DNA from 4 places in the Ensifer adhaerens genome. Region 2 is predicted to be linked to each of the others. Evidence: riboswitches for the same ligand, from Rfam matches in the RefSeq annotation. Region 2 holds a riboswitch; each other region holds the start of a gene.
The links. A riboswitch is a leader RNA that binds a small molecule or an ion and turns the genes downstream of it on or off. The one in region 2 is predicted to bind thiamine pyrophosphate.
Positions count from the first base shown of each region.

Region 1: it holds a riboswitch for thiamine pyrophosphate, as region 2 does, so the genes downstream of both, thiC (phosphomethylpyrimidine synthase ThiC) here and thiB (thiamine ABC transporter substrate binding subunit) in region 2, are expected to answer to the same signal.
Region 3: it holds a riboswitch for thiamine pyrophosphate, as region 2 does, so the genes downstream of both, thiO (glycine oxidase ThiO) here and thiB (thiamine ABC transporter substrate binding subunit) in region 2, are expected to answer to the same signal.
Region 4: it holds a riboswitch for thiamine pyrophosphate, as region 2 does, so the genes downstream of both, thiD (bifunctional hydroxymethylpyrimidine kinase/phosphomethylpyrimidine kinase) here and thiB (thiamine ABC transporter substrate binding subunit) in region 2, are expected to answer to the same signal.

Region 1 covers NZ_CP083350.1:1,603,213-1,610,625, forward strand. The annotation lists gene LAC81_RS27645 (hypothetical protein) at 136-672, opposite strand; gene thiC (phosphomethylpyrimidine synthase ThiC) at 1,154-2,977, opposite strand; TPP riboswitch at 3,068-3,196, opposite strand; gene LAC81_RS27655 (sigma-54-dependent transcriptional regulator) at 3,294-4,658, opposite strand; gene LAC81_RS27660 (sensor histidine kinase) at 4,662-6,530, opposite strand; gene LAC81_RS27665 (dicarboxylate/amino acid:cation symporter) at 6,758-7,413, shown strand, end outside.
Region 2 covers NZ_CP083349.1:3,660,615-3,668,027, reverse strand. The annotation lists gene thiP (thiamine/thiamine pyrophosphate ABC transporter permease ThiP) at 1-1,567, opposite strand, end outside; gene thiB (thiamine ABC transporter substrate binding subunit) at 1,599-2,627, opposite strand; TPP riboswitch at 2,677-2,794, opposite strand; gene LAC81_RS17920 (GNAT family N-acetyltransferase) at 2,933-3,418, shown strand; gene LAC81_RS17915 (thiamine diphosphokinase) at 3,503-4,153, shown strand; gene LAC81_RS17910 (ABC-F family ATP-binding cassette domain-containing protein) at 4,157-5,983, shown strand; gene LAC81_RS17905 (MarR family winged helix-turn-helix transcriptional regulator) at 6,062-6,565, shown strand; gene LAC81_RS17900 (multidrug effflux MFS transporter) at 6,562-7,413, shown strand, end outside.
Region 3 covers NZ_CP083350.1:1,032,468-1,039,880, forward strand. The annotation lists gene LAC81_RS25125 (amidohydrolase family protein) at 116-1,816, shown strand; gene LAC81_RS25130 (thiamine phosphate synthase) at 1,858-2,463, opposite strand; gene LAC81_RS25135 (thiazole synthase) at 2,460-3,233, opposite strand; gene thiS (sulfur carrier protein ThiS) at 3,237-3,434, opposite strand; gene thiO (glycine oxidase ThiO) at 3,431-4,402, opposite strand; TPP riboswitch at 4,562-4,682, opposite strand; gene bioB (biotin synthase BioB) at 5,095-6,111, shown strand; gene LAC81_RS25155 (8-amino-7-oxononanoate synthase) at 6,108-7,256, shown strand; gene bioD (dethiobiotin synthase) at 7,253-7,413, shown strand, end outside.
Region 4 covers NZ_CP083350.1:3,097,096-3,104,508, reverse strand. The annotation lists gene LAC81_RS34130 (transposase) at 1-258, opposite strand, end outside; gene LAC81_RS34125 (methyltransferase domain-containing protein) at 788-1,534, opposite strand; gene LAC81_RS34120 (dTDP-4-dehydrorhamnose 3,5-epimerase family protein) at 1,963-2,682, shown strand; gene LAC81_RS34115 (glycosyltransferase family A protein) at 2,676-3,857, shown strand; gene LAC81_RS34110 (hypothetical protein) at 4,095-4,310, opposite strand; TPP riboswitch at 4,942-5,044, shown strand; gene thiD (bifunctional hydroxymethylpyrimidine kinase/phosphomethylpyrimidine kinase) at 5,297-6,106, shown strand; gene LAC81_RS34100 (glycosyltransferase family 4 protein) at 6,259-7,413, opposite strand, start outside.

The DNA of each region.
Region 1 (7,413 bases), on a different replicon from region 2:
GATTGAACGGGTCAACATCGCGCCTCCCTCTACCCCGTCATGCCCGGGCTTGGCCTGAGCATCCAGACACAGACGTTCGTGCGTCCGCGATAAGCAGCGCACGTCATCCTGCGGCGCGACGAAGCAGGCATCCCTTCAAGGCTCTCTTTTCGTGTGACCTGCGCTTTTGCGGGATCCTGCATCGCTCTTCTGTCCGGTGGAAGACTCTGGCCCGCTCTCCTCGGCAGGCTCTTCCGGTGTCCGGCGGAAAAGGTTGAGGAAACTGCTGCCGCCGTGCCATACGCTGCCGGTAGGTCCGTAATCCCGCCCGTCGCGCGTAGAGGATGAGTGGCGCTCGCTATTTCCGCCAGTCAGGCCGCTGTCGTCTATGACGCCGCCTCCGCCACCTGCGCCGGTCCCGCCGGGCACTTCGCCCACGCCACTACCATCGCCGGAGCCCCAATCGCCGCCACCCGCTGTACCGTTGCTTCCGCCACCCTCGACGTTTTCGCCACCTTGGTCGCCGCCGCCCGTGCCATTTTCACCATTCCCGCCGCCGGCCTCGGTGTCCTCCGCATGGGCTACGGAAATCCAGGAAAGGCCGTCGGCAAAACGCCCGTCGCACGGGAGGTCACCGGCGAGTGCAAGGGCTCCGATCGTCAGAGCCGTCAGTCTCAGCAGGCGTGACCTCAAGTCTTTACTCCTTGTGCGAACGGCGTTCTTGCGCCGTTCTGCAAGACCTTCTGCGCGGCAGAGGACGGCAACTCATCGCGAATGAATTTCGCCGACAGCGACTTTTGCGCGAGCTTTGCATACCGCTCAATCGATGCGGGGGCAAGTTGTTCGGGTGCCAGGCGAAGTGGTGCGCAAGGTGCGGGGCCTATGGCGGCCGCGACGCCCACAGGATTGCCCGCATCGCCCCGACAGCGGCGAACTTCCTACCCCGCCGCGATGGCGTCGGCCACAATCCGCGCGGACATACGGAGCCGCATGACCTTTTGCTGATGCGAGCGCGCTCCTCGATGGGATCGAGCGGATGGCGCGCGCTCGCCCCTCCGAACATGACGGAGGATGAGGCCGTTGGCGATCACCGCTTCCCCTTCCGGGGCGCGGGACGGAAGTCCTGCACGAACTGAAGGGGCCGTGACTGGCCCCTTCAGCGTGTCTTTGCCGTCTACTCGGCTGCGCCAGTCGCCCCTTCCAGCGGCATGTAGAGGTCGCCGCCTTCGCGGTACTTCGCCGCCATTGCCTCCAGCCCTCCCTTCTGCGCCTCGGCCCGGATGTCGTGCGAGATCCGCATGGAGCAGAATTTCGGGCCGCACATGGAGCAGAAGTGCGCGACCTTGTGCGCCTCCTTCGGCAGCGTTTCGTCGTGGAAGTTGCGGGCCGTCTCCGGGTCGAGCGAGAGGTTGAACTGGTCCTCCCAGCGGAACTCGAAGCGGGCGCGCGACAGGGCGTCGTCGCGCACCTGAGCGGCCGGATGGCCCTTGGCGAGATCTGCGGCATGGGCGGCGATCTTGTACGTGATGACGCCCACCTTGACGTCGTTGCGGTCGGGGAGGCCGAGATGCTCCTTCGGCGTGACGTAGCAGAGCATGGCGGTGCCGAACCAGCCGATCATCGCCGCGCCGATGCCCGAGGTGATGTGGTCGTAGCCCGGTGCGATGTCCGTCGTCAGCGGTCCGAGCGTGTAGAACGGCGCTTCGCCACAGACGGCGAGCTGCTTGTCCATGTTCTCCTTGATCTTGTGCATCGGCACGTGACCGGGGCCCTCGATCATCACCTGACAATCCTTGGCCCAGGCGATCTTGGTGAGTTCGCCCAGCGTTTCCAGTTCGGCGAACTGCGCGGCGTCGTTGGCGTCGGCAATCGAGCCCGGGCGCAGGCCGTCGCCGAGCGAGAAGGAGACGTCATAGGCACGGCAGATGTCGCAGATTTCTTCGAAATGCTCGTAGAGGAAGCTTTCGCGGTGGTGATGAAGGCACCACTTGGCCATGATCGAGCCGCCGCGCGAAACGATGCCGGTGACGCGATCGACGGTAAGCGGGATGTAGTGCAGGCGGACGCCGGCATGGATGGTGAAATAGTCGACGCCCTGTTCGGCCTGCTCGATCAGCGTGTCGCGATAGACCTCCCAGGTGAGATTCTCGGCGATACCGTTGACCTTTTCCAGAGCCTGGTAGAGCGGCACGGTGCCGATCGGAACCGGCGAGTTGCGGATGATCCATTCGCGGATGTTGTGGATGTTGCGGCCGGTCGAAAGGTCCATCACTGTGTCTGCGCCCCAGCGGGTCGCCCAGACCATCTTTTCGACCTCTTCGGCCATCGACGAGGTGACGGCGGAGTTACCGATATTGGCGTTGATCTTCACCAGAAAGTTCCGTCCGATGATCATCGGTTCGGATTCCGGATGGTTGATGTTGGCGGGCAGGATCGCGCGGCCGCTGGCGATTTCCTGGCGCACGAATTCGGGCGTCACATGGTCGGGTACGTGGGCGCCGAAGCTCTCGCCGTCACGGACCTTCGCACGCGCCGTGTCGCGACCGAGGTTTTCGCGGATCGCCACGAATTCCATCTCGGGCGTGATGATGCCGGCGCGGGCGTAGGCAAGCTGCGTTACAGCTCGGCCAGCCGTGGCTTTCAGCGGCGCGTGCTGGAACGGGAAGGTCGGCGTCAGCCGGTCGCCGCTCACAAAGCCGTTGTCCTCGGGCCGGACGGTGCGGCCTTCATAGGTTTCCACATCGCCGCGGTCGACGATCCAGTTGCGGCGGAGCCGCGGCAGCCCTGCCTCGATGCTGATTTCGGCATCGTCGGCGGTATAGGCGCCGGAGGAATCATAGACCGTGACTGGCGGTTCGCCGGACGTCGGATGCAACGCGATCTCGCGCATCGGCACGCGGATATCCGGGTGGAGGATGCCTGATTTGTGGACTTTCCGGGAGGCAGGAAGCGGTCCTTGCGTGACCGAGAGGGCTGCGGGTTTTGTGGCAATATTCATGACGAGGCTCCAAGTTTGCAATTGGAGACCCAGTTCTGATGCCGGAAGGATGAAAGACGCTCCGCCAGATGCTGGACGCACGGAATCCTGGCTTCGATATCTGCACCGTCCCTACGCCAGTATGAACTGGATCAGGTTCAACGGGTCACTGCGCCACAGCCGGCAAGCCGGCCATCCAGCAGAATCTCAGCCCCTTGCGGGACCCCCCTGGTGAATGCCTAGATCATAGCCATCGATCGGCCCGGGACGTCAAGCGTGAATTCGCCTGTCGATGAAGATGCACCCAATACGTGTGCTTGCGGAAGTGAGTTTGGTGCTAGCGGTCGGCCTTTTCCGGCGCTGCCCGCTCGGCGTAGTCGGAACGGTTGATGCCGTGGCGCTGGAGCTTGTCGTAAAAGGTCTTGCGCGGAATGCCGAGCGCCTCGATCGTCGCCTTGACGTCGCCGCGTTGGGCGCGCAGTGCCTCCTTCAGGATTTCCGCCTCATAGCGTTCGAGCCGCTCCGGCAGCGCAAATCCGGGCTGTTGGGCGGGGGCAACCGGCTGTCCGAGTGGGCCCTCGACGCCGAGCGCCACGCGTTCGGCAAAGTGCGAGAGTTCGCGCACGTTGCCGGGCCAGGCATGGGTCATCAGGTGCTGTTGCACCACCGGCGAGATCATGGGTACGTCGCGCCTGAAGCGCTCGGCTGCCCGGGTCAGGAAGTGCGAGAACAGCAGCGGGATATCGTCGCGGCGTTCGCGCAGAGGAGGGATCGATAGCGTCACAACGTTCAATCTGAAGTAGAGATCTTCGCGGAAATCGCCGCGCTCAGCCGGATTGCCGAGATCGATCTTGGCGGCAGCGATGACGCGGATATCGACCGGTCGCACCTGGTTGGTGCCGAGTGGCGTGATCTCGCGCGCTTCCAAAACACGCAGCATCTTCACCTGCGTTGCCGGCGGCATCGCCTCGATCTCGTCGAGAAACAGCGTACCGCCGCTCGCATGTTCTATCCGGCCGATGCGCTTCTTCAACGCGCCGGTAAAGGCGCCCTGTTCGTGGCCGAAGAGTTCGCTTTCGATTACCGTTTCCGGCAAGGCACCGCAGTTGAGCGCCACGAAATTGCCGTTACGGCGCCGGCTCCAATTGTGAAGCAGCGTCGCCACCACCTCCTTGCCGCTGCCGGTTTCACCGGCGACGAGCACGTCCACATCGGTATCGGCAATATGCCGGATCGTCTGGCGCAACCGTTCCATGACCGGGGTCTGGCCGATCAGCGGCAGGCTGTCTCCGGCTGTCTCCGCGGCTCGTTTCAGCGCGCGGTTCTCCATGACGAGCCGCCGCTTTTCAAGCGCACGGCGCACGCTCTGTACCAGCCGGTCGGCGGCAAAGGGTTTTGGGATGAAGTCGTAGACGCCGTCCTGCAAAGCCTGCACCGCCATCGGGATATCGCCATGGCCGGTCACCAGGATCACCGGCAGGTCCGCGTCGAAGGCTTCGATGCGGCGGAAGAAGGCCAGGCCGTCGATGCCCGGCATGCGGATATCGCTGACGACGATGCCGTCGAAATTCGCGTCGAGCGTCTTCAACGCCTCGACGGCGCTGGCGAACGGGGCGACGGTGAGGCCGGCGAGTTCCAGTGTCTGCGTCATCGCCTTGCGCAGGTGGTTGTCGTCGTCGACGAGATAGACGGTCGGCTGCATCGCTCAGGCCCTCTTCAGGCGAACCGTGAAGACGGTGCCCTTGTCGCTGGTTTCGACGGTGATCTCGCCGCCATAATCGGCAACGATCTCCTTGGAGATGGCAAGTCCGAGGCCGAGCCCTTCGTCCTTGGAGGTGTTGAACGGGGTGAACAGGTCCTCGCGGATATGCTGGGGAATGCCGGGGCCGTTGTCGGCGACAACAAGCGAAACGGTGCCAGAGGGGTCGTCCGCGCAGTGCACGCGGATCTCGGCATCGCCGCGCGTACCCAGCGCTTCCAGCGCATTTTGCAGCAGATTGATCAGCACTTGTTCGAGGCGGATGCGGCTGCCGTAAACGCTGAGCCCGTTTTCCGGCAGGTCGATGACGATCGCATCCATGCGGCCGGCAAACCGGCTGCGCAGCAGCATCAGCGCACCCTCGATCACCTCGCGCATGGGGGTCGGCTCGGCGACGAAGCGGCCCTTGCGGGCAAAGCTGCGCAGCTCGTCGGTGATAGCGCCGACCCGTTCGGTGAGTTCGGCGATGCTGGCGAGGTTCTCCACCGCCGTTTGCTGCTGGCCACGGTCGAGGAAGGTACGGGCATTGTCGGCATAGGCGCGGATGGTGGCAACTGGCTGGTTGATTTCGTGGGCAACGCCGGCCGCCACCTGGCCGAGGATCGCCAGCCGGTTCGCCTGAACCAGTTCCTGCTGCACCGCCTGGAGTTTCTCACCGGTGCGCCTGTGGTCGGCGATCTCCGTTTCGAGATGATCGCGAGCGAGGCTGAGGTCCTGCGTTCGTTCTGCCACGCGCCGCTCCAGTTCGTCGCGGGCGACGCGCTCCCGCGCTGCGACCAGCTTCAGGGCCTGGCGTCGGCGCAGAAGGAAAGCGGCGAGCGCCAGCAGCGGCACGAGGACGGCGAGCGCGATCAGCCGGGCCTCGCGGGTTGCCGCGGAGATCGCGCCATCGAGCGGTGCCAGCTGTTCGAGCCGCCAACTCGTGGTCGGAACCATGGTTTCAACCCGCAGGAACCGCTGCTCGCTGTCGCCCGGCAACAGCGCGCGCAATTCGCTGGAGCCGTCGCTTGTCGGCTCGATGTCGCGGAAGGGCAGCGGCAGCAGCGAGGCATCGCCGAATTGCAGGCTGTCGCGGATGGCGGCGACGCGATCGCGCGGAATGGTTCTCGTCGTCATGAACCGCCAAGAGGGGAAGCTGGTGATCAGCACGATGCCGCGCCGGTCTGTGACATAGACGGGCTTGCCGGAGGCGAGCCATTCGGCCTCCACATCGTCGAACTCGAGCTTGGCGACGACAACGCCAATCGGGCCGTCAGGACCCTGGACCCGACGCGAAATGTAGAGGCCCGGCCGCTTGCTGACCGTGCCCATCGCGAAATGCTCGGCCTTGCCGTCGCGCATCGCCATGCGGAAATATTCGCGGAAAGCGTAGTCGTTGCCGACAAAGCTCGTTGGCTCGCGCCAGTTGCTGGCGGCGACGGCCACACCGTCGGGGTCGATCACGTAGATGACGGCGGCATCCGTGTTGGCCGCAAGCGCCTGCAGCTTCTCGTTCAGCCGTTGCAGCGCCTGGCCGTCGCGGGTCGAAAGGGCGGCCTTCACCTCGACGTCGTCGGCCAGCACCAGCGGCGTCGAGCGTTGGCGTTCGAGCACGGCGCGCAACAGCGAGGCCTTCAGATTGGCATCGATCCGGCTTTGGGCGTCGACCATATCGAGCGCCTGGTTGCGCCCGTATTCGCCGGCGAACAGAAGGCCGGCGACGAGCAGCGCCAGAGCGAGGCCGGCAAAGGCAAGCCAGGTACGGCGCATGGACTGGTCGAGATCTGCCAGGTTGAGGGGCGCGGATAGGGCATTGAACATGGCCTGATTGTGCATTTTTTCGCTCAGGCTTCCAGACCATCTGTGCGGAAATCCGCTCAACTCTTTGTGCGTGTCGCGCCACGCGCACAAACATCCTCATGGATTCAATGGCTTGTCTACTGTTCCGGAGAACTGGCACGCCCGTTGCAGATGACATCCTCATGACAGCCCGAGCTGTCGCGCATCGGAAATTGACCCGGGAGGCCCGGCATGACGCCGGACTGGGTCCAGTGGAGGATCTCATGATTATCGACCAATCCGCGGAACCGCGCGGCAAGACACCTTTCTATCGCCATCTCTATGTCCAGGTTCTGGCGGCGATCGCCGCGGGCATCCTGCTCGGCCATTTCTATCCTTCGCTCGGCACCGAGCTTAAGCCGCTCGGCGACGCCTTCATCCGCCTCGTCAAGATGATCATCGCGCCGGTCATCTTCCTGACGGTGGCGACCGGGATTGCCGGCATGACCGATCTTGCCAAGGTCGGTCGCGTCGCCGGCAAGGCGATGATCTACTTCCTGACCTTCTCGACCCTGGCCCTGGTCATCGGCCTGATTGTCGCCAATGTCGTGCAGCCCGGCGCCGGCATGCACATCGATCCCGCCTCGCTCGACGTCAAGGCTGTGACGACCTATGCCGAGAAGGCCCATGAGCAGACGATCACCGGCTTCCTGATGAACATCATCCCGACGACGCTGGTCGGCGCCTTTGCCGATGGCGACATCCTGCAGGTGCTGTTCATTTCCGTGCTCTTCGGTCTGGCGCTCGCCATGGTCGGCCAGAAGGCCGAGCCGGTCGTAGACTTCCTGCATGCGCTGACGCTGCCGGTCTTCAAGCTCGTCGGCATCCTGATGAAGGCCGCTCCGATCGGCGCCTTCGGCGCCATGGCTTTCACCATCGG
Region 2 (7,413 bases):
CCGTGCCGAGGATGGTGAAGATCAGGCAGAGAAGCCCGAGGAAGAGGGCAAGGCCAGCCGCATCGGCGGTGCGGTAGCTGCCCATCCGGCTATAGAGCAGCCAGGGAAGCGTCACCATGTCCTGCGAGCCGAAGAGGGCCACCGCGCCGAGATCGCCGAGCGATAGCGCCATGGCAAAGGAGAGCGCCATCAGCAACGGTTTGCGAAGGGCGGGAAGATCGATCCATCGCAGGCGATGAAACCCGCGGATGCCGAGGCTTGCCGTCAGCCGTTCGGAGCGCGCCGCGTGCGTGGCCATGGCCGGCGCGAGGATCCGGTGGACGAAGGGGAGGGCCATCAGGGCATTGATCGCCACGACGACGACAGGCGCAAAGCGCGCGACATCGCCGAAGGGGCGGAGAAGCAGGAACCAGCCGGCGCCGAGCACGACTGGCGGCACCAGCAGGATCAGTGAGGTGCTGGCGCCGATCGTGTCGGCAAAGCCGCGTGCCAACGTACCTGTGTGGCGTGGGGCGGTAACCGTGGCCGCAGCACGGATCATCACGGCTGCCATGGCGACGGAGGCGAGCGCCGAGGCAAGCGCGATCGAAGCGCTCGTCACCAGTGCCCGATGCACGTTCGGATCGCGCGCAAGCTTGAGGAGATCGGCCTGCAGGCCCGAGACGACGACCGCGATCAACGGGGCAATGAGGAAGAGCAGTGCGAGGATGATCCAGGCGCTATCGTTTAGCCGTGCGACGGGCCTTGCGCCATCGAAGCGGCGAACCGCGCGACCGCCGGTCACGCCCTCTTCCGGCTCCGTTGCCAGACGTCGCAGAATGAGGAGCAGGGCGCCGGTCATGGCGATCTGCAGCCCGGATAGCGCGATCGCACGCGGTGGGTCGAAATCGAAGCGCAGGGCCTGGTAGATCGCGACCTCGATGGTGCTAGCCGCAGGACCGCCGCCAAGCGTCAGCACGAGCGTGAAGCTGGTGGCGCAGAGCATGAAGACGAGGCCGGCCGCGCCCGGCAGCAAGCCACGCAGGACAGGCCATTCAATAAAGCGGAATAGCGCACGGGAGGGCATGCCGAGATTGGCGGCGCTGCGCCAGTATTCGGCGGGAATACGTTCAAGCCCGGCCAGGAACAGGCGTGCTGCCAGCGGCATGTTGAAGAAGACATGCGCGAGCAGGATGCCGAACAGGCCATAGATGCTGATTGGTTGCTCGAGGCCGAGCCAGCGCAGGCCGGAGTTGAAGAAGCCCTGGCGTCCCCAGATCTCGATCAGACCGAGCGCGCCGACGAGAACGGGCAGGCCGAGTGGCAGCGCCATAAGCCGCAACAGCCAGATACGACCGAAGAACCGGGGCCGCCGCGCCAGCGCCCGCGCCACAGGAATGGCGAACAGCATCGACAGGAGCGTCGAAAGGGTTGCCTGCAGCAGCGTGAAGCGGGTGACGCGCCAGATATAGGCGTCGAACAGGTTGCCTTCGTTCGTGCCGCCGGTTTGGGCGAGCAAGGCTACGATCGCCAGGCCGACGAAGAGCAGGAAGGCGCCGAGGCAGAGCGCCCCGGCGACAACAGTCATGCGGTTTTCGCGCAGTGCGAACAATCCGGCCTCAGCTCTTGCTCATGCCGGCAAGCCATTCGTCGATCCAGGCCTTGCGGTTCTTCGCGACTTCTTCCGACGGCAGCAGGAAGGTCTTCTCCGGATTGACCAGCTTGTTGAAGGCATCCGGCAGCGGCTCGCTGGTGACGCCGACCGGCATCATCCAGTTGGTCGTCGGGATGATCGACTGGAACTCCGGCCCGGTCATGAAGCTCAGGAACTGTTTTGCCAGGTCCGGCTCCTTGGCATGCTTGGTCATGCCGGCGACTTCGATCTGGATGTAGTGGCCTTCGGAGAAGGCCGCCGCCTGGTAGCGCTCGGTGTTTTCCGCGACCATGTGATAGGCCGGCGAGGTGGTGTAGGAGAGCACCATCGGTGCTTCGCCCTTGGTGAAGAGGCCGTACGCTTCCGACCAGCCGGGAGTGACGGTCAGAACGCGGTCCTTGAGCTTAGCCCAGGCAGCGCCGGCCTCGTCGCCATAGACGGCCTTGACCCAGAGCAGCAGGCCGAGGCCCGGCGTCGAGGTGCGCGGGTCCTCGATGACGATCTTCTGTGACGGGTCGCCTTCGACGAGCTCCTTCAGACTCTTCGGTGGCGTCTTCAACGTTTCGGTATCGTAGACGACGGCGAAGTGGCCGTAATCATAGGGAAGGAAGGTATCGTCGGAGAAGCCGCCCGGAACCTTCAGCTCCTTGGCATCGACGCCGTGCGGCGCGAAGAAGCCGGTCGCCTTGGCTTCCGCCACGAGGTTGGTATCGAGGCCGAGCACGATGTCGGCCTTCGAGGCGTCGCCTTCGAGCTTCAGGCGGGTGAGCAATTCGACACCATCGGCGACGCCGACATAATTGACCTTGCACTCGCAGGTCTTTTCGAAGGCTTCCGCCACCTTGGCGCCCGGGCCCCATTCGGTGATGAAGCTCTCATAGGTATAGACCGTCAGCGTCTTGTCGGCTGCCGTTGCATGGTGGGCGAAGACGAGACTTGCGGTAGCAGCCAGAGCTAGCCGGCTAAACAGTTTGTGTTGCGATAAATTGGACATGGCAGGCACCTCTCCCAAAGTTCGTTGTTGCATGGGAAAAGGGCGTATCGATCCGATCGCGTCTAATCCCTCCGCCGGTATGAGCCGGATCAGGTTCCGCGGGTTGGCGTTGCACGCCTCTCAGCCTCCGGCCGCTATGCGGTCGGGAGGCACCCCGTTAGAGCGGCAAAAGATTTACCGCCACGCTGGTTCCATGGCAAGCGATGTTTGGGGGGAGCCGAAAGTGGCGCCTTGGAGCGGGGCATTGGCTCGTATTTGCGTAAGCCGCCAACTGCGCTACACCACTGCAGCGAGGAGGAAACGCCATGCCAGATATGCTCGTTCGACTTTACGCCCTGCCGTCTCACCCTCAGTCGAGGCTTGGAGCGGGTATCAGCATTCGCCGTGCCATGGCGCCGGAGCGCCGCCTGGTCGTCTCCTGGATCGAGAAGACCTTTGGTGCCGGCTGGGCGGGCGAGGCGGAAGCGGCCTTCTCTTCCACCCCGACGCGCATGCATGTCGCGGTGCACGAGGAAAAGATCGTCGGCTTTGCGTGCCACGACGTGACCGCGCTCGGCTTCTTCGGTCCGACTGGCGTCGATGAAGGCATGCGCGGCCAGGGGATTGGCGAGGCGCTGCTGATCGCCAGCCTGACGGCGATGCGCGAGGCCGGCTATGGCTATGCAGTCATCGGCGGCGTCGGACCGGCGAAGTTCTACGAGCGGGTAGCCGGTGCGTTCGAGATTCCGGATTCGACCCCGGGCATCTATGCCGGCATGCTGTTTCCAGATCCGGTGCCGGAAGGGCACTGACGGCTTCAGCAAAATTTCGAGAACCGGTCGTCCAACGGTTTTCTTCGTTTTCCTTCCGCGGTCCTTTGCGCTATGGGCTTTGCCATGGCTCGATCGACCTTCACCATTCTGCTTGGCGGCGCCCTTTCGCTGACCGACCGGCTGACACGACAGCTGAGCGGAAGCCGCTTCGTTGCAGCTGACGGCGGCATGCGCCATGCCCGTTTGCTCGGCGTCGTACCCGATGTCTGGGTCGGCGATTTCGATTCGACCGAAGACGCGTTGCTTTCCGAGTTCGCCTCCGTTCCACGCGAGCCCTATCCGGCGGCAAAGGCGGCGACGGATGGCGAGATCGCGGTTGAGGCAGCGCTATCGCGCGGCGCCGATCGGCTGATTTTCGCGGGCGCGCTCGGCGGCACCCGCAGCGACCACGCCTTCATGCATCTGCTGCATGCTGTCGCCCTTGCCGAGCGTGGGCTTCCGGTGCTGATGACCTCGGGCGAGGAAGAGGCCTATCCGCTGCTTGCCGGTCCGCTCGAGCTCGACCTGCCGAAGGGTTGCCTCTTCTCGGTGCTAGGTCTGACCGAACTTACCGGCCTTTCGATCGTCAATGCGCGCTATCCGCTCGACGATTTCACCCTGCCGTTCGGCTCGTCCCGAACCGTTTCCAACGTTGCGGAGGGTCCCCTTCGCTTCACTCTCAAGAGCGGTCGCGCCATCGTGCTTGCCCGCCCCTATGATCTTTCCGGAGCCTGAGCCTTGGCGCCTCCCATTCTGAAACTCGACGATATCTTCCTTACCTTTGGCGGCACGCCGCTTCTGGCCGGCGCGAACCTGCAAGTGGAGCCGGGTGACCGCATCTGCCTGGTCGGGCGCAACGGCTCGGGCAAGTCGACGCTGATGAAGATCGCCGCCGGGCTTGCAGAGGCGCAGTCGGGCGAGGTGTTCCGTCATCCGTCGGCGACCATCCGCTATCTGCACCAGGCGCCGGATTTCGACGGCTACGACACGGTGCAGGCCTATGCCGAGGCGGGCCTGGGGCCGAGCGACGACCCGTTTCGCGTCGCCTATCTGCTGCAGCATCTGGGGCTGACAGGCGAAGAGGACCCGAAGCAGCTCTCGGGCGGCGAAGCGCGCCGGGCAGCGCTCGCCCGCGTCATGGCGCCGGAGCCGGATATCCTGCTGCTCGACGAGCCGACCAACCATCTCGATCTGCCGACGATCGAATGGCTGGAAGACGAACTGACCCGCAGCCGCTCGGCGCTCGTCTTGATCTCGCACGACCGGCGCTTTCTGGAGAAGGTGTCGACGGCCACCGTCTGGCTCGATCGCGGCCAGTCGCGCCGGCTCGATCGCGGTTTTGGCCATTTCGAGGCGTGGCGCGACGAGGTGCTTGAGGCCGAAGAGCTGGAACAGCACAAGCTCGGCAAGGCGATCGAGCGCGAGGAGCACTGGCTGCGCTACGGCGTGACGGCCCGGCGCAAGCGCAACATGCGTCGCCTCGGCGAGCTGCAGAATATGCGGGCCGTCTATCGCGGCCACAAGGGGCCGCAGGGGACAGTGCAGGCGACGGCCGCCGACGCCAAGGAATCGGGTAAGCTGGTGATCGAGGCCGAGAAGATCAGCAAGGCCTATGGGGACCGCACCATCGTTGCGCCCTTTTCGATCCGGGTGCATCGGGGCGACCGTATCGGTCTTGTCGGTCCGAACGGTGCCGGCAAGACGACGCTCCTGAAAATGCTGACCGGTCAGACCGAGCCGGATACCGGTACGGTCAAGCTCGGCACCAATCTCGAAATGGCGACACTCGACCAGAAGCGCGAAGATCTCAATCTGGACGACACGCTGGCGCATTACCTGACGGACGGGCGCGGCGAGAGCCTGCTGGTCAATGGCGAACAGCGCCACGTCACCGGCTACATGAAGGATTTCCTGTTCCAGCCGGAGCAGGCACGCACGCCGATCCGTGAGCTCTCGGGCGGCGAGCGGGCAAGGCTGATGCTGGCGCGCATCCTGGCGCGGGCGACGAATCTTCTGATCCTCGACGAGCCGACCAACGACCTCGACATCGAAACGCTCGACCTCCTGCAGGAGATTGTCGCCGGGTTTGCCGGAACGGTCATCCTCGTCAGCCACGACCGTGACTTCCTCGACCGCACCGTCACCTCGACGATCGCGCCGGCGAACCCGGATGCGCCGGATGGACGCTGGATCGAATATGCCGGCGGTTATTCCGACATGATGACGCAGCGCAAGGGTGCGATTGAAGAGAAGCGCAGGGCCGAAAAGGCGGAAAAGGCCAAGGCTGATGCAGCTGCGCCCGCCGCCGAAGCGCCGAAGGCGGCCAAGGGCAAGCTTTCCTACAAGCAGAAATTCGCGCTTGAAAATCTGCCGAAGGAAATTGCCAAGGCGGAGGCCGAGGCCGCCAAGCGCGAAGAAAAGATGGCCGATCCCAACCTTTTCACAAAAGATCCAAATGCTTTTGCGAAGCTCGCGCAGGAACTGGAGAAACTTCGTGCGGATCTTGCCCGCATGGAAGAGGAATGGCTGGAACTCGAAATGCTGCGTGAGGAGCTCGAGGGCTAAGCCACAGCCACTGGTGCGTTGAATGGCATCAAATGATATGATAAGTAAAACTTATTATATCATTTGTGAACGATGCTGATGCCATTCAAACTCGAATCCGAAACCATTGGAATGCTTCTGACCGATGTCTCGCGCCTGTTGCGCGGGGCCTTTGACCGCAAGGTCAATGCCATGGATCTGGGCATCACGCCCGGCGAGGCGCGCACGCTGATCCAGGTGGCGCTCACCGAGGGCATCAAGCAGGCCGAAATCGCCACCCGCATGGGCATCGAGCCGATGACGCTTTCGGCCTATCTCGACCGGCTGGAAGCAATGGGCCTTGTTGCCCGCGTGCCGGATCCGGCGGATCGCCGCGCCAAGAACGTCGTCATCACCGAAAAGGCCGGTCCGCTGCTCACAGAGCTGATGACGGGGCTCAGGGAGATGATGAACGCCTATACCGCAGGACTTGACGAGGCGACTCGCGAGGTTCTCTGCGCCAATTTGCGCATCTTGCGCGACAACTTGCGTGAGCTTGATCCGTGTCTCGCCGGCAAGGAAACTGGCGAGAAGCCCGAGGGTAAGTCCGGAGCCTTGCGATGACGCGTCGCATGAGTGAACGGCGCACGAGCATCATCGGCGCCTTCCTAGTCGCGCTCGGGCCCGTTTCCATGGCGCTCTACACCCCGGCCATGCCGGAACTGGTGCGCGCCTTCTCGTCCAGCGAGGCGGCGATCAAGATGACGCTGTCGCTTTACTTTGCTGGATTCGCCTTCGCCCAGCTTGTGTCGGGCACGCTTTCCGATGTCATCGGTCGGCGCCGTGCCACGTTGATCTTCATGGCAATCTATCTGGTCGGCAGCCTGATGGCGGCCTTGGCGCCCTCGATCGCAGTACTTCTGGCCGGGCGCCTGGTGCAGGGCATCGGCGCTTCCGTCGGCATGACGGTGGCGCGTGCGATCGTGCGCGACCAGTTCACCGGGACCGAAGCGGCGCGCATCATGAACATGATCGGCATGATGCTGGCACTCGGTCCTGCGGTCTCACCGACGCTCGGCGGCCTGGCGCTCGGCCTCTTCGGCTGGCAGTCGATCTTCTTCCTGATGGTCGGCTTCGCTGCCATGGCCTGCATCACGGTGCAATTCTTCATGGCGGAGACGGTAACGCCGGACCCGAGCAAGGGGCACTTGAAGCCGATCGTCGCGGCCTATCGCACATTGGTCAGCGACAGCCGCTTCATGTCCTCGACGCTCGTTATCGGCGGCGCGGTCGGTGCGCTCTATGCCTGGGCGACGATGCTTCCCTTCGTGCTGATCAACGAGGTGGGCCTGACACCAACCGAGTTTGGCGTCGGCATGTTGATGCAGTCGGGCCTGTTCTTTTCAGGTACGGTGGTGGTGCGCCTGCTGATGCGCGTTTTCACGCCGCAGGCGCTGGTGCCGGCCGGTCTC
Region 3 (7,413 bases), on a different replicon from region 2:
CTCGCGCTGATCTACGAGATGTCAGTAACGGCAAGTAAATAGCTGTTTCGCGCGGCCTTCGGACGGAGTAATGTTTCCCCGATTGTTCGAGGGGGTCTCGCAACAGGAGGGGACGATGGGGGTCGACTGGGCTGGTCCGGTTGCCGCCGTGACGCGCCGTGATGTCTTGCGGCTGGTTTCGGCGGGCGTGCTTGCAAATGTGCTTTCCGGATGCCGGCATCTGCCTTCGCCCGGCGCCTGCAGTCTCAGTCATCCGATCATCGACGTGCATTGTCATTTCTTCAACGCGGCCGATGTGCCGGTGGAAGGGCTCGTTCGCTACGTGGCGCTGCGTGAGAAGATGCCCGAGAAAAGGCTCTCGGCGAACGCGCAGGAAGCGAAGGGACTGGAAAACGCGCTGGTGGTCTTTCTCGTGACCGCGCTTGGCGACGTCGCGCCCAAAGCCAAGCATGAGCTCGCTGTCCTAAGGAAGGGTGCCCGGCGCATTTCCGACGCCGAACTTGCGCGGCGCAAGGACGAGCAATTGCGTGTCGCGATCAGGGAACTGATCTCGCGCGCCAACGAACAGCGCTCCACATTCTCACGGCGCAGCCTTGGCGAATCCCCCGATTATGACGGCCTGCTGCAGCAACTCGGCGGCACCCCCAATCTGCCGCAGACATTCCAGAGGCGTCTGGACCAGCGGCGTTCGGGCGGCGCCATGAGTGACTCGGAGGTCGATACTCTCGCCAACAACGCAAAGGCGCACGACCAGATCGGCACCTATCTTTCTTTCGTCCGGCTGATGCAGGACTACCGGGAAAACCTGGCCGAGGCCTATATCAAGATCTTCGCGTCCAAATGCCGGCTGTCGCTGATCACGCCGAGTATCCTGGACTTCGACAAATCGCTGCACGGTCGATCATCGCCTCAGCGCGACCAGATCGACGTGATGGACGAGGTCCAGCAGCTCGTCACCAGGAAGCACGGCATCCGCATGCATAGCTTCGTCGGCTTCGATCCGCACCGCGAGGCGCAAAGGCCGGGTTCGTCGCTGGCAAATGTCCAGTATGCGATCATGGAAAAGGGCTTCATGGGCGTCAAGATCTACCCGCCGATGGGCTTCAAGGCATGGGGCAATGCGGATCCGGCGATCGATGCCGCTCTGAAGCGGCTTTACGTCTGGTGCCGCGACAACGATGTGCCGATCATGGCCCATGCGGAAAACAGCATCGGGGCCGGCTGTGGCTACGGCAACCTGGCAAGCCCCGCCTATTGGAAGGATCTGCTCGACACCAACCAGTACGACAAGCTGCGAATCAATCTCGCGCATTTTGGCGCTTTCGACGAAGTCATACGCCCGGGCGCGCCGACGGGCGTAATGGTTTCCTGTGCCCAGGACAAGTTTTCCGGGCCGCCGACCTGGGAGGACATCATCGGCAGGACAATCGACCACGAACGTCGCCCGAACCTTTTTGCGGATCTGAGCTATCTCAGTGAATTGGTCAGCAGCGACGACAAGAATCTTCACGCAGAGATCCGGCAGTTGCTGGACAAATGGCTTGATGACTACGACCCCGACGCCCGTCACCTCATGTTTGGCACCGACTGGTCGATGATGGCGCTGGAAAAAGACTACAACGCCTATGTATCGAGGATTGCCGAGCAACTGACGCTCGCCAGCGTCAGCGACGAGCACCAGCAGAACATCCTCTGGAGAAACGCCTCGCGCTTTCTCGGGATTGACCGACCGGGCAAGACGCGCGACCGCCTCACGGCCTATTGCGACAGGCACGGCCTGGGGTCGGCCTGGCTTTCCGAACTTGCGATTGCCTGAGGCAGCGCCGCGGCGTCAGGTGACCCTGTCGTTTGTCTCGATCAGCGCCACGGCTGCGTGCGTGCGATCCATTCCCGTGTCCGCCCCTCGGGGTCGGCATTCAGCGTGATATCGGTGACGACGGCGGCGCTGTCGGCGCCGTGCTCGAAGACGCCGGCGATCCGCTCGATGTTGAGGCCGCCGATTGCAACGAGCGGCAACGGCTGGACGCGTTCCCGCCAGGCGGAGAGCCGCGGCAACCCCTGCGGATCCCATTTCATCTGCTTCAGGATCGTCGGATAGATCGGCCCGAGGGCAACATAGTCGGGTTTCGCGGCAAGCGCCGTCTCAAGCTCTGCCTCGTCGTGGGTGCTAAGGCCGAGCTTCAGGCCGGCTGCGCGGATCGCGGCAAGATTCGCCTCCGCCAAATCCTCCTGGCCGAGGTGGACGAAGTCGCAGCCTTCGGCAATCGCGAGGCGCCAGTAGTCGTTGACGATAAGCTGGCAGCCATGACGGTCGCAGACTTCCTTGGCGGCACGGATCTCGTCGCGGAGCTCCGCTTCCGGGCGGTCCTTGACGCGAAGCTGCACCAGTTTGACGCCGAGCGGCACCAGCCGCTCGATCCACTTGGCGCTGTCGAGGATGAGGTAGAAGGGGTCGAGTTTCACGCAAACACCGCCTTTCCGATGACGGGGGTGGACGGGACGGCAAAATCGCGTGGTTCCAGCATGCCGGCCTCAAAAGCGTCACGTCCTGCATCGATCGCCCGGGCGAAGGCCGCGGCCATGAGAGCCGGTTTTGTCGCGCCAGCTACGGCGGTGTTCAGCAGGACCGCGTCGAAACCGAGTTCCATCACGATGGTTGCGTGTGAGGGCCGGCCGATGCCGGCATCGACGATCAGCGGCATATCCGGAAAATGCGCCCGCATGGCTCTGAGCGCCGGGATGTTCTGCGGCCCCATGGCGCTGCCGATCGGCGCGCACCAGGGCATCAGCACCTTGCACCCGGCCTCAACGAGGCGCTCGCCGACCACCAGGTCGTCGGTCGTGTAGGGGAAGACCTCGAAGCCCTCGGCGCAGAGAATGCGTGCGGCCTCCACCAGCCCGAATACGTCGGGCTGGAGCGTATCCTGATGGCCAATCACCTCGAGCTTGATCCAGTTCGTGCCGAAGACTTCGCGCGCCATCTTCGCCGTCAGTACCGCTTCCGATACGGAGTGGCAGCCGGCGGTATTCGGCAGCACATGCGCGCCAAGTGACCGGATCAGTTCGAAGAAGGCGGCGCCCTGGCGGCCGCCGGCGGTTTCGCGGCGGAGCGAAACCGTGAGGATCGCGGTCGCAGACGAGCGAACCGCGTCTTCAAGGGCGGCCGGCGAGGGGTAGCGGGCGGTACCCAGAAGCAGGCGCGAGCGCAATTCCTGTCCATAAAGCGTCAGCATGTCTCAGCCTCCCTTCATCGGCGAGAGTATTTCGATCCGGTCGCGATCGTTGAGGGCATGGGCCGAGCGATCCGTCCGATGCACCAGCTCGCCGTTGACGGCGGTGGCAAGCCAGTCGCCTTCAAAGTCGAGTGCGGCCAGAAGTTCGGCAAGGTTCGCGACTGCGAGGTCGTGATCCTCGCCGTTGACGATCAGTTTCATGCGGCATCTCCCTTCAGGTTCCGTGCAAGGGCAAGATCCGCCGCCTCCTCGGCCAGAGCTGGCGAGAGCAGGAAACCGTGGCGGTAAAGCCCATTGAGCGTAACGGTGTTTCCGGCGCGCATGACGCGCGGCAGGTTGTCGGCAAAGGCCGGCCGGACGCCGGTGCCGGTTTCGATAAGCCGCGCTTCGCCAAAGGCCGGGTGCAGCGTGTAGGCCGCGTTCAGGAGTTCCATCAGTGAGCGGGCGGTAATCGGTCCGCCATCGTCCGTTTCGATCATGGTCGCCCCGCACATGAAGAGCCCATCGCCGCGCGGCACGATGTAGAGCGGGATGCGCGGATGGATGAGGCGAACCGGCCGCGACAACTCCACTTCACCCGTCTGCAGATAGAGCATCTCGCCGCGCACGCCGCGCAGGCCGGCGACGGTGCCGATCCGCGAAGCCCCGCTACAGTCGGCGATCATATCGTGGCCGCTGTCGCCATCTGTCTCACCAACGAAGGAAACGCCACGCTCGACCAGCTTTTGCCGCAGCAAGACAAGCGCCCGGCGGGGGTCGAGATGTGCTTCGCCGGGAAAGAACAGCGCCTCTCGGAAGCGCCCGGCAAGCGCCGGCTCCAGCCGCGCGATCGCCTCTGCGTCAAGCCATTCGAAGCCGGACGTGCGCGAAGCGAAGCGTTTGAGTTCGCCGGCATCTCGTGCCGGGGCGACGACGAGCGTGCCGTTGCGCGATACTTCTCCCGGAAGCGCCCGGTCCCACCAGTCGATGGCGCCGATGCCGCGTGTCAGTACCACTTCCTCGGCACTTTCGCGCTCGCACCAGGGCGCCAGCATGCCGCCGGCAAACCAGGATGCTGCCCCGCCGAAGTCCGCCTGCCGCTCGGCAACGGCGACTTCGACGCCGTGACCACTCAGTTCATGCGCCAAGGCCAGTCCGACGACGCCGGCGCCTTTGATCAGAACGCGCATGGTCAATGCGCCCCACTGTGCGGAACCGGCCGCCGGCCCGAAGGATGCAAAGTCGCGATGATGATACGCACTGCACAGGCTCCATAGTTGGAGACCCAGTTCGCGCCGGAGGGATGGAAGGACGCCTTGCCGCGATAGGCTCGCGCGAACGCGAATGCGGCAGCGATGTCTGCACCGTCCCTACGCCAGTATGAACTGGATCAGGTTCAACGGGTCACTGCGCCGCGGAAACCGCCTGGCAGAATCTCAGCCCCTTGCCGGGACACCCCTGGTGAATGCTTCAAACTGAACGGCTGGACCGGATTTTGTCAAGAGCCGTCGATGCGAGCATCACATCGGGTGCCTTCAGCCAAAAATTATCTATAAAAAGGTGGGCGAGATGTAGGTTTTTGAGCGCTTGCGTTGACGTGCAAACTCGCGTCTAGAGATCTGCAGGTATGTTGGGAAAAGGTATATTAAAACAGGATATTACTCGGTGGTTGTTGCCATAACCGGTTCAACTTACCGAAGCGGAAGACCGTGGCATTCGTCCTCCTCGTATCGCCTAATGGGTCAAGTTGGCGCAGTCAAGGATTGCATGTGTGCGCATATAGCTACTTTAAAGTGGTTGTCGTGTTCCGTGTTCGAGAAAATTATAGATAATTATGGATTCTATCTATTTTGCTGGTCCGCCAATGGGGAAACGAACACACATGCTCGACGTAAACAGTTCGACCGAGTCGACTTCGGTCGCCGCCAAAGCCACCGAGCCGCGTTGGATTCTGGCCGATGCACAAAAAATCTATAATCTGCCGTTCAACGACCTCCTCTATCGCGCGCAGTCCACTCACCGCGCCACGTTCGACCCCAATGCCATCCAGATGAGCCGCCTGCTGTCGATCAAGACCGGCGGCTGCGCCGAGGACTGCGGCTACTGCAGCCAGTCCGCGCATTACCCGACCGGGCTCAAGGCGTCGAAATTGATGGAGGTAGAGCGGGTTCTTGCGGAAGCGAGGAAGGCGAGGGATGGCGGCGCGACACGTTACTGCATGGGTGCGGCCTGGCGCAGCCCGAAGGAGCGCGACATGGAGGCGATCGTCGCCATGATCAGCGGCGTGCGGGCACTCGGGATGGAGACCTGCATGACCTTGGGCATGCTGACTCCGGAACAATCCGGGCGGCTCGCCGACGCCGGGCTCGATTACTACAACCACAATGTCGACACGTCGGAGCGCTTCTACGGCGAAATCATCACCACCCGCAGCTTCGCCGACCGGTTGGAGACGCTCGCCAATGTCCGCGACGCCGGCATCAAGGTCTGCGCCGGTGGTATTCTCGGTATGGGCGAGACGGCAGACGACCGGATCTCGATGCTGGTGACGCTCGCCAATCTGCCGGTGCCGCCGGAAAGCGTGCCGATCAACATGCTGATCCCGATCCCGGGCTCGAAGCTCGCCGATGCCGCACCTGTCGATCCGATCGATTTCGTCCGCACTATCGCGCTGGCGCGCATCCTGATGCCGCAGTCGCATGTCCGGCTTTCCGCCGGTCGCACCGAAATGAGCGACGAGACACAGGCGCTCTGTTTCTTTGCCGGCGCCAATTCGATCTTCGTGGGCGAGACGCTGCTCACGGCCGATAATCCCCGGGAGGATCACGACGCGTCCCTGTTCCGCCGCCTGGGGCTGAAGCCGATGGCACTTGCGGCAAAAAAGGACGCGGCCGAATGACTGTGGCGGCCCTTCTCACGCGTCACGAGAAGACGCTTTCCGGCCTCGAACGAAAGGGGCGCCGACGCGAACTTGTCGTCGGCGGTGGTATGGATTTCACCTCCAACGACTACCTCGCGCTTGCCGGATCGCCGCGCCTGAAGGCGGCAATCGCCGCAGCGATCGAGCGCGGCGTGCCGGTCGGCTCCGGCGGCTCGCGGCTGTTGCGCGGCAACCATGGGGAGCACGTGGCACTGGAGGCGGAGGCAGCGGCGTTCTTCGGCGTGCCGCGAACGCAGTACTTCGCCAGCGGCTATGCCGCCAACGCCGCCCTCTTTTCGACGTTACCGCAGCGCGACGATATCATCGTCCACGATGCCCTGATCCATGCGAGTGCTCGCGAGGGTATTGCCGCAAGCAAGGCGGTCGCAGGCGCCGCCACGCACAACGATGTCGACGCTTTCGCCGATAAGATCAGCCAGTGGCGGAAGGCGGGCGGCACGGGGCATCCGTGGATTGCCGTCGAAAGCCTCTATTCCATGGACGGCGACCGGGCGCCGCTTGCAGATCTCGCCGCGCTCGCAGAACGGCACGATGGCTTTCTGGTGGTCGACGAGGCACATGCGACCGGCGTCTTCGGGCCGGACGGCCGCGGAGTGACGGCCGAATTGGAAGGTCGGGAAAATCTCGTGGTGCTGCACACCTGCGGCAAGGCGCTCGGGGTTTCCGGCGCGCTCATTGGCGGAAGTGCGGTGCTTTGCGACTACCTCGTCAATCGTGCCCGCAACTTCATCTATTCAACCGCGCCGTCGCCGTTGATCGCGGCCGCCGTCCGCGAAGCGCTGGCAATGCTGGTGGATGAGCCGCAGCGCCGGGAAGAGTTCGACAGCCTCAGGGCCTTCGCCAATCAGGCGCTTGCCGAAACGCTTGGCATCGAAGGCAGCGGCTCGCAGATCCTTCCGGTTATTGTGGGAGATAACGGCCGCGCCGTGCGGATTGCCGCGCGGATGCGCGTCGAAGGTTTCGATATCAGGGCGATCCGTCCGCCGACCGTTCCCGAGGGGACTGCGCGGCTTCGGATCGCGATCACGTTGAATGTCGACCGGCCGATGATCACGCGCATGCTGGAGCGTTTGAAGGTGGCGATGGCGGAGGAGCGGCCATGACGCCCCGTTTCATCATAACCGGCACGGATACCGGTATCGGCAAGACCCTGTTCTCCGCAGCGCTGACCGATGCGCTTTGCGGCTGCTACTGGAAGCCGGTGCAGTCGGGTCTCGACGAAGAGACCGACAGCGAGGCAGTAGCCCGGCTCGGTCGGAT
Region 4 (7,413 bases), on a different replicon from region 2:
GCTGACCCCGATCATCGATCTCTGTCCACTTTCAGCCGACGCCACATGGTCCGGCTCGCTCTCGTTCAGAAGGTCTCGCCGCCACCGGTAGAGTTGAGAGGGCGTAATGCCGATCCGTCGTGCGATCGCCGAGATATTCACTCCAGGCCGGCAAGCTTCCTCAACGGCCTCGACCTTAAATTCGTCAGACCAGAAACGTCGCAACTGGCGGGGAGAACCCTCAAGTCGATCCGTTACCGCCTCAATCATATGGATCATTCTAGGGCTAGCCGTAGGCGTAGACATAGATCCTCACAGTCAGAGAAATCATATGCCTGCCATAGCGTGATGTCCATCAGCCCTGCCAGATGGGGTCTGCTTGTCGCTTACGATCTTCACCCGCATAAGGCATTAGGATATCAATCACCCCGCGAGTTCATCAGCTCGCAATCTCAAACCTGAGCACGTCCGGTCTTTTGGGGGCAACTCCACCGCCTGCGGCGGACATCTCCCGTCAGCAATTCAACATGTCGATACTCGTTAGACATAAGCCTGTCCTCAAGCCTGTGCTTGAGCCTTTCTGCTTATGCCGACTGTCCGGTCGAAAGGGGGGGCAGTTCAACGGTAAAGCCGAACGCTTCATCCAGGCCTCGCTCAGAGAATGGGCCTGCGCCAAGCTATATCCCTCCTCGACCGCACGCAACACGCAACGGAGCCATCGAACCATGGATCGACGCCTACAACTCACCAGACACCACTCAGAGGTTTGACGCCACTCCAAAGACTGAACAACATTCTTGGAAATTAACTAAGCTGGGTTACTAAAGACTCTTCGCTGGGCCAGGAAGACTTCAGTGTATTCTCCGAGAATACCGTGCTTATGATCGTTGAAACGGTAAACGCGAACATCGAAATGCGCCCACAGTGCGATGGCCTGATGAATGTCATATCCATAGTCGACGGTGACTAGGGCGCCCTTCGCGTCCACTGGGTTGCCGTGCCACTCTTCCGGTTTCAGGTACTCTTTGATGGTGCCGTCCTCATTGAAAGCAACGCGGTGGTCGATCGCCTCCACCTGATACTTACGAACGGGCCACGTGCAGAGCATATAGCCCCCGGGCTTCAGGTGCCGCCAGATTTCGTAAATGGCCGCCTTTGGATCGGGGATGTGTTCCATCACGTCGAGGGAGATGAACAGATCGAAAGTGTTGGCCGGGAACGTGAGTTTCTGAAGATCCTCGTTTCGGAATTTCCTTGTGGTCGAGCCACGCGGCAGATCGGGGTAGAATTGCGTCTGAATGAGGTCCTTGGCTTCCCGCTTAAGCTTCACAGAAATACCGCGGTCAATTGGCGAACACTCATGAATTTTGAGGTCGCGCCAATTCGGCAGCGCTTCCTCTAGAACAAGCGCCAGAGCCCTCTCGCGTGGAACCGATCCGTTAGGGCAAGACATACATGTCAAAGTTCCGCGGAACCAATTGTTCGTGGCCTGATACGTCGTCTTCGTTTGGCAAATAGGGCAAAAACCCTCATAACTTTTGAAGAGCTTGGTCACGAACTACTCCCACTTAAACGCGTTTAAGATGCTTTCGCGAACGTCCGATAGGCGCCCCGATATCTTCCTGACAGTTGGTGGAGCCATGAACCGACGGACGGTTCTATCTGCTCGCCGGCGACGAGGAGCGGAGACCGCAGTCCGCATGAGTGCAATAAATGCGACTCTTGGTTGAGAATTTCTCTTGCTCTCGCTATTTGTTTGCTTCCGTAGTAGTGACCCAATTTAGCGAAATTGTAAAGAATCGGGTCATCATCTATGTTTCGCGCCACCAAACGAAAGACATATCGAAGTTCCTCGGTATCGTCGTGCAAGCCGCTTGCAGGTGGCAAAACACCGGCGCAAGTGCCACGCATCGAGCCTCCGATATGAACGACTAGCCTAAAGTAGGGCCATCGGTTGCTCCTTTGAGAGGAAGGCGCGCTAGAATGATTTCGGGAATGGGCCCAGCATTGGTTAAAATTGATGCGCCGCCGCCTGCATTTCGCTTTGTACGGCCTTGTGCTGTTGCTGAAACTCAGTGGCGCGCAAAAAACAACTATGTAATACAAACTCACCCGAACGAAGGGGCAGTATCAATGCGGGATGACTTAAGCGCCAGTAATTCTGATCTGCTTCAGATGACTTTGCAGGCGGCGGTGCAAGATCAGCGAACTGTCGACGAACAAAGGCGGAGCACAGCGCCTCTGTTGGATGGCATGTCGTTCCACGAGAGTATCAGGCATGATGACGATCGAGGAAGCGTGACGGAGATCTACGACCCTCGATGGGGTTGGCATCCTGATCCACTTGTTTTTTCCTACGTGTTCACAATCCGTTCCGGGATGGTGAAGGGGTGGGGGCTGCACAAGCGGCACGAGGACCGCTATTTCGTTCTGAGTGGCGAATTGGAACTCGTACTGTACGATCCGCGGCCAGAGTCGAGCACGTGCGGCAAAATCTGCAAGGTCTACCTGTCAGGTAGCCGACCTCGACTCGTAAACGTACCCAAGTTTGTTTGGCATGCGGACCGAAACATCGGAACGTCCGATGTGGTAGTGGTGAATTTTCCAACCATCCAATATGACCATTCGAACCCTGATAAGTATAGGCTTCCAATAGATACCGACTTGATCCCGTATAGCTTTGGAAACGCCAAGGGATGGTGAGCCGGCCTCTAGTCTCCATTCTGATGCCGACCCATACGCGGGTCGATGTCATCGGGATCGCGATAGAATCTGTCTTGAAGCAAACCGTTGATGATTTCGAGCTCCTTGTTATTGGGGACGGCTGCGCCCCTGGGACGGCGGATGTAGTTGCCGGTTTCAACGACGATCGAATCCGTTTCTTCGACTTACCTAAGGCGCCTTACTTCGGCTATGCGAACCGGAACATCGCTCTTCGCGAGGCACGGGGGAGGTTCATAGGCTTTGCCGCGGATGATGACATTGTATTGCGGGACCATTTTGAACTGCTGATAAAGGCTCTCGGACACGGCGCCGCAATTGCTCACAGTCAGGCCTTATGGGTTTCGACCGACGGCATAGCTGCTCCATTCCTAACGAACCTTGAAATGCCGGACGAACTCTCGCATTTTATGGAGCGCAAGAATACGATCCCGGCGAGCTGCTTTCTTTATCGAGCTGATAGCCTGCCTTCACTGGATGCTTGGCCGGAAGACCTTCCGGCTGCTGCCGATTGGCGCCTATGGCAGCGCATAGTCCGTGAAAACCCCGAGCCCGCCGTGGCCCATTGTCGGCAGCCCACGGTGTTGCACTTCTCTGCCAAATGGAAGCGCTCTCGAGAATCTGGGATGGGGCAATTGGGGAGTATGCTCTCTATCGCAGATGTTGCTGATTGGTGGCCCGCAGCACTACGGGTACCAATCCCCTCGGGGCAACCGGAGCAGCAAGCGTACGCGGACCTCCTAAACGCCAACCCAGAGGAGTGGACTGCCGCAATCCGGCAGGCGGGGCGAGATCTTACTGCTCGCTTGGCCTGGGACGACCTGCAAATTATTCGCCCAGCATTGAAGGCTGCGAACGAAAAGTCCGCGACTATGCAGAATGAGCTTGCAGCAGCGCGCACGGAAACTGCGACCTATCAAGCCCACGCGCGAGTAGCGGAAGACGGGCGGGCAACGTCGGACATGGAAATAGAAGCGTGCCGAAAGAAAATTCAGTCTTTGGACAATCGCCTCAACGAAGCGTTAAACGAATCCGGGCGTCTGGCGGCCGAAGTCGAACGGTTGGCAGGCGAACTTAAGCGGATGCGGGCATCTCTGGCTTGGCGTGTGCACGAAAAAATTGAGCGACTCCGATGGGGTCGCAACAAAGCGTCCTAATCGGCCTCCGCAGCGGGTGTCGGGGCTCACGACTGACGCAGTTTTGGTGGTGATAGATTTATCCCGTTCCGATGACGCGGGCTTGGAGCAGGTCAATCTTTGTGCTTGATACATCTGGCGTTTAACAAGTTTGAGCTTGGTGATCTTGCCTCTCCGTCAGGCCGTTCGGCCATGGTGAAGTGATTGCGGCGCTGACGGCTGCACGATCTTTGACGACGCCGTTGGCGAATGAGGCGATCAACCCCATTTTGTCTCTCTCCAACTATTATCGAGATCAGCGAGGGATTTCTTGCGGATCATCGCCTGGAAGTCGGCGATGGCTTCCCCCGCCTCAACGAGCAGCAGAACGGCGCCCTCAATCGCCACAACAGTTACGGTCTCAGATTTGGAGAGGTCGTCGCGACGGATGGACATACGACGCGCAATGGTCGTGGCCGAGGGCGCTCGGTTCAAGGCGCCGTCATCGACCTTTCTGCTTTTCGACCGCGTGTGGCCCGCTCGGTGATACTTCGGTTTGGCCAAGCTTTTTGAACACGTCGAGACGAACGTGGCCGTCGAGCAAATGAAAGACGGCCGGGTCCTCGCGATCGCGGCCCCGACGGATGGCACCTCATTTTTCTGGCCAGAAACTCTGATGAAGTGTTGCAGGTAGTGCTTGCAATGGCACACCGCGATATTCTGTCTGTCACACTCGAACTGCGCGCAGCCGAAGTGGCGTTGGCCCGAGCAAGTGCAATTCTCAAAGCATTGCGGTGATATTGATGCGATGAGGCCTTACATCTAACGTTCTGCGTGGAAGGCGCGTCACCACTGAGTGAAACGGCAGTACTGCCGACCAAATCACTCCGGGATTGCATAGGTTCGCGTTCCAAACCCCCTTGCCTTAACGGCCTTGACGTGGCTAGTCTACCAGCGTCTGTGAAGTCGAACGCTCAGACGGAAGGCTCCTTATGCTCTTGAGGCAAAAGGGGCCTTTTTCTGTTTGTATCCTTTAAGGGCCTCCTTCGCCCGCATCGAACCGGCTTACATACGCGCCTGCTGAACTCAAGCAATTGACATCCCCTCCCACGCTCCCATAGCATTCATGCCTGCCGAGGGGCGCACCTGACGGTGCTGAGATGGCGGTGAGCCAGACCCTTGAACCTGATCCGGATCATACCGGCGTAGGAACGGCAAGGGCCTCTCTGGCACCCCCGCGTCTTCGCCGTTCATCTGGATCTCCATCATTTTGGTTTCGGGAGATCGTTGGTGCCAATACGCCGTTCAGAATGTAGCGACGAAGAACTCCGGGGGGCGGGGCGTCCAACCCAAGGGCTCGATCTGTCGGATTCCTCCAGATTGCTTGGAAGACCCACCTCAGTTCGTGCGTGCTTGAGCCGGTGGCTTGAGAGCGCGTTCGCAATCTTTGGAGCTGCTTCTACATTTCAGCGGAACCAGGCATGACCGCTATCGCCGTTACCATCGCAGGCTCAGATTCCGGTGGCGGTGCCGGTATCCAGGCGGATCTGAAGACGTTTTCGGCGCTCGGCGTCTATGGTGCCAGCGTGATCACGGCCATCACCGCGCAAAACAGCCGCGGGGTCGCGGCCGTCGAGGATATCTCTCCGGCTGTTGTTACAGCTCAGATCGATGCCGTGTTTTCGGATCTCGCGGTTGGCGCTGCGAAGGTCGGAATGTTGTCCCGCCAGGAGACCATTGCTGCGATCGCGTCCGGCCTGAAGCGATACGGGCATTTAGCAGTCATCGATCCGGTGATGGTCGCCACTTCAGGTGACATTTTGTTACGTCCGGATGCGATCGCGACGCTCAAGGAGGAATTGCTGCCGCTTGGGCTTATCGTGACGCCCAACCTGCCCGAAGCGGCTCTGTTGACGGGCCGCGCGATTGCCGAGAACGAGACGGAAATGGCCCGCCAAGCGGAGATGCTCCTGAAGCTTGGTGCGCGCGCCGTGCTGATGAAAGGCGGGCATGCCAAGGGCGACGAAGCGGTTGATATCCTCTTTAACGGGGACACCCCCTTGCGCCTGTCGCGCCCGCGGGTTGAAACGAGGAACGATCATGGCACCGGCTGCACGCTGTCTGCCGCGATCGCCGCTGGTCTTGCCCGTAGGCAGACACTTGAAGACGCGGTTATCGCTGCCAAGACCTATCTGCATGACGCGCTTGTTGCCGCAGCAGCGCTCAAAATCGGGCAGGGGCGGGGACCAGTTGATCACTTCCATCGATGGTGGGGCCCAAGCGGCGATTGATTCGATTACGGAGCCGTACACGGCTCGATCGTTCCGCTTCATGTTCAAAAAGCCAGGTCATTCCACTGTTTAATATCGGTTGGAATGATAACGCTGAAAGTTCGTTGCCTGTGGGCTGCAGGGGCGTGACGGGGAGCGTGCGTGCGTTCGGTCTAGGCCACCGCGGTGTTCAGGTGAGCCGGCTGCTCCTCCTTGAGCAGTTTCCGGTAGAGCGCGACATGCTCGCGGCCGCAGTCGACATGGCTCATCGGGCGCCTGAGTGTTGCCCGAAGGTTGTCCCAGGATCGGGGTGTGCTCAGCACGTCGATCAGGCGGTCGGCAAGGTCTTGTGCGCTGCCGGCGCGGAAGTGATAGCCATCCAGTCGGTCGCGGACCTTTTCGGCCATGCCGCCGATGTCGGAGCAAATGATCGGCCGGCCATGGTGCAGGGCTTCCTGGATGACGATCGGTGAGTTTTCCCACCAGACGGAAGGCATGACCACCCAATCGACCGAGCGCATCAGCCTGGGCATGTCCTGGTTATGGTAGGCGCCGTAAAAGCGAACCCGACGGCCGGCGTCCTCGATCAGTTTCGCCACGCGGTCCTGATACTCAGTCGGCTGCCGCTCAAGGTTGCCGCCGAAGATCATTAGCGTGGAATCGTCACCCCAGATATCCTCCGGCACGCGGGACACAGCGTCGATCAGCACGTGAACGCCCTTGAAAGGCGTCATTTGCCCGAAATAGGCAAAGCGGTTGCGCCGCGCTGCCGGAGAAGGCAATTCCCGAGCCGGCGTCTTTTCACCCATGACGATGCCGTTTTCGATCACGAAGATCTTCTCGGCCGCGATGCCCCACTCGACATAGCGATTGGCAAGAAAGGCGCTCGGGGCGATGAAGGCGTCGGCAAGGTTCAGCATGCCTCGCACGAACTGCTCGCGCCGTACGAAGCGCGACACCGGAATTTCGGGAAAGCATGTGTGGCAGCTGATCGGGGAGGCGCTGTTGCAAGGCTGGCCGGAGGGCCGCTTCACCATTTGCCCGTGGTTGTGGCAGATGGAGAGGTATTCGTGGAAGGTCACAACGATGCGCGCTTTCGGCAGGGCGTCGCGCACGGCGTACAGCGCTTCCAGTCCGAAGCCGATGAAATGGTGGAAGTGGACAATGTCTGGCTTGATGTCCCCCACGAAGCGCAAGAGGTCGCGGCCGATCGCGTCGGTATCCCCATTCGACAGAAAGAAATGATCAAAGTCCTCGGCGTGGTAGAGCACCTCGTCCATCGCCAGGCGAAGGCTCATCAGCGCGGAAGCGCCATGGCGCGGCACGGG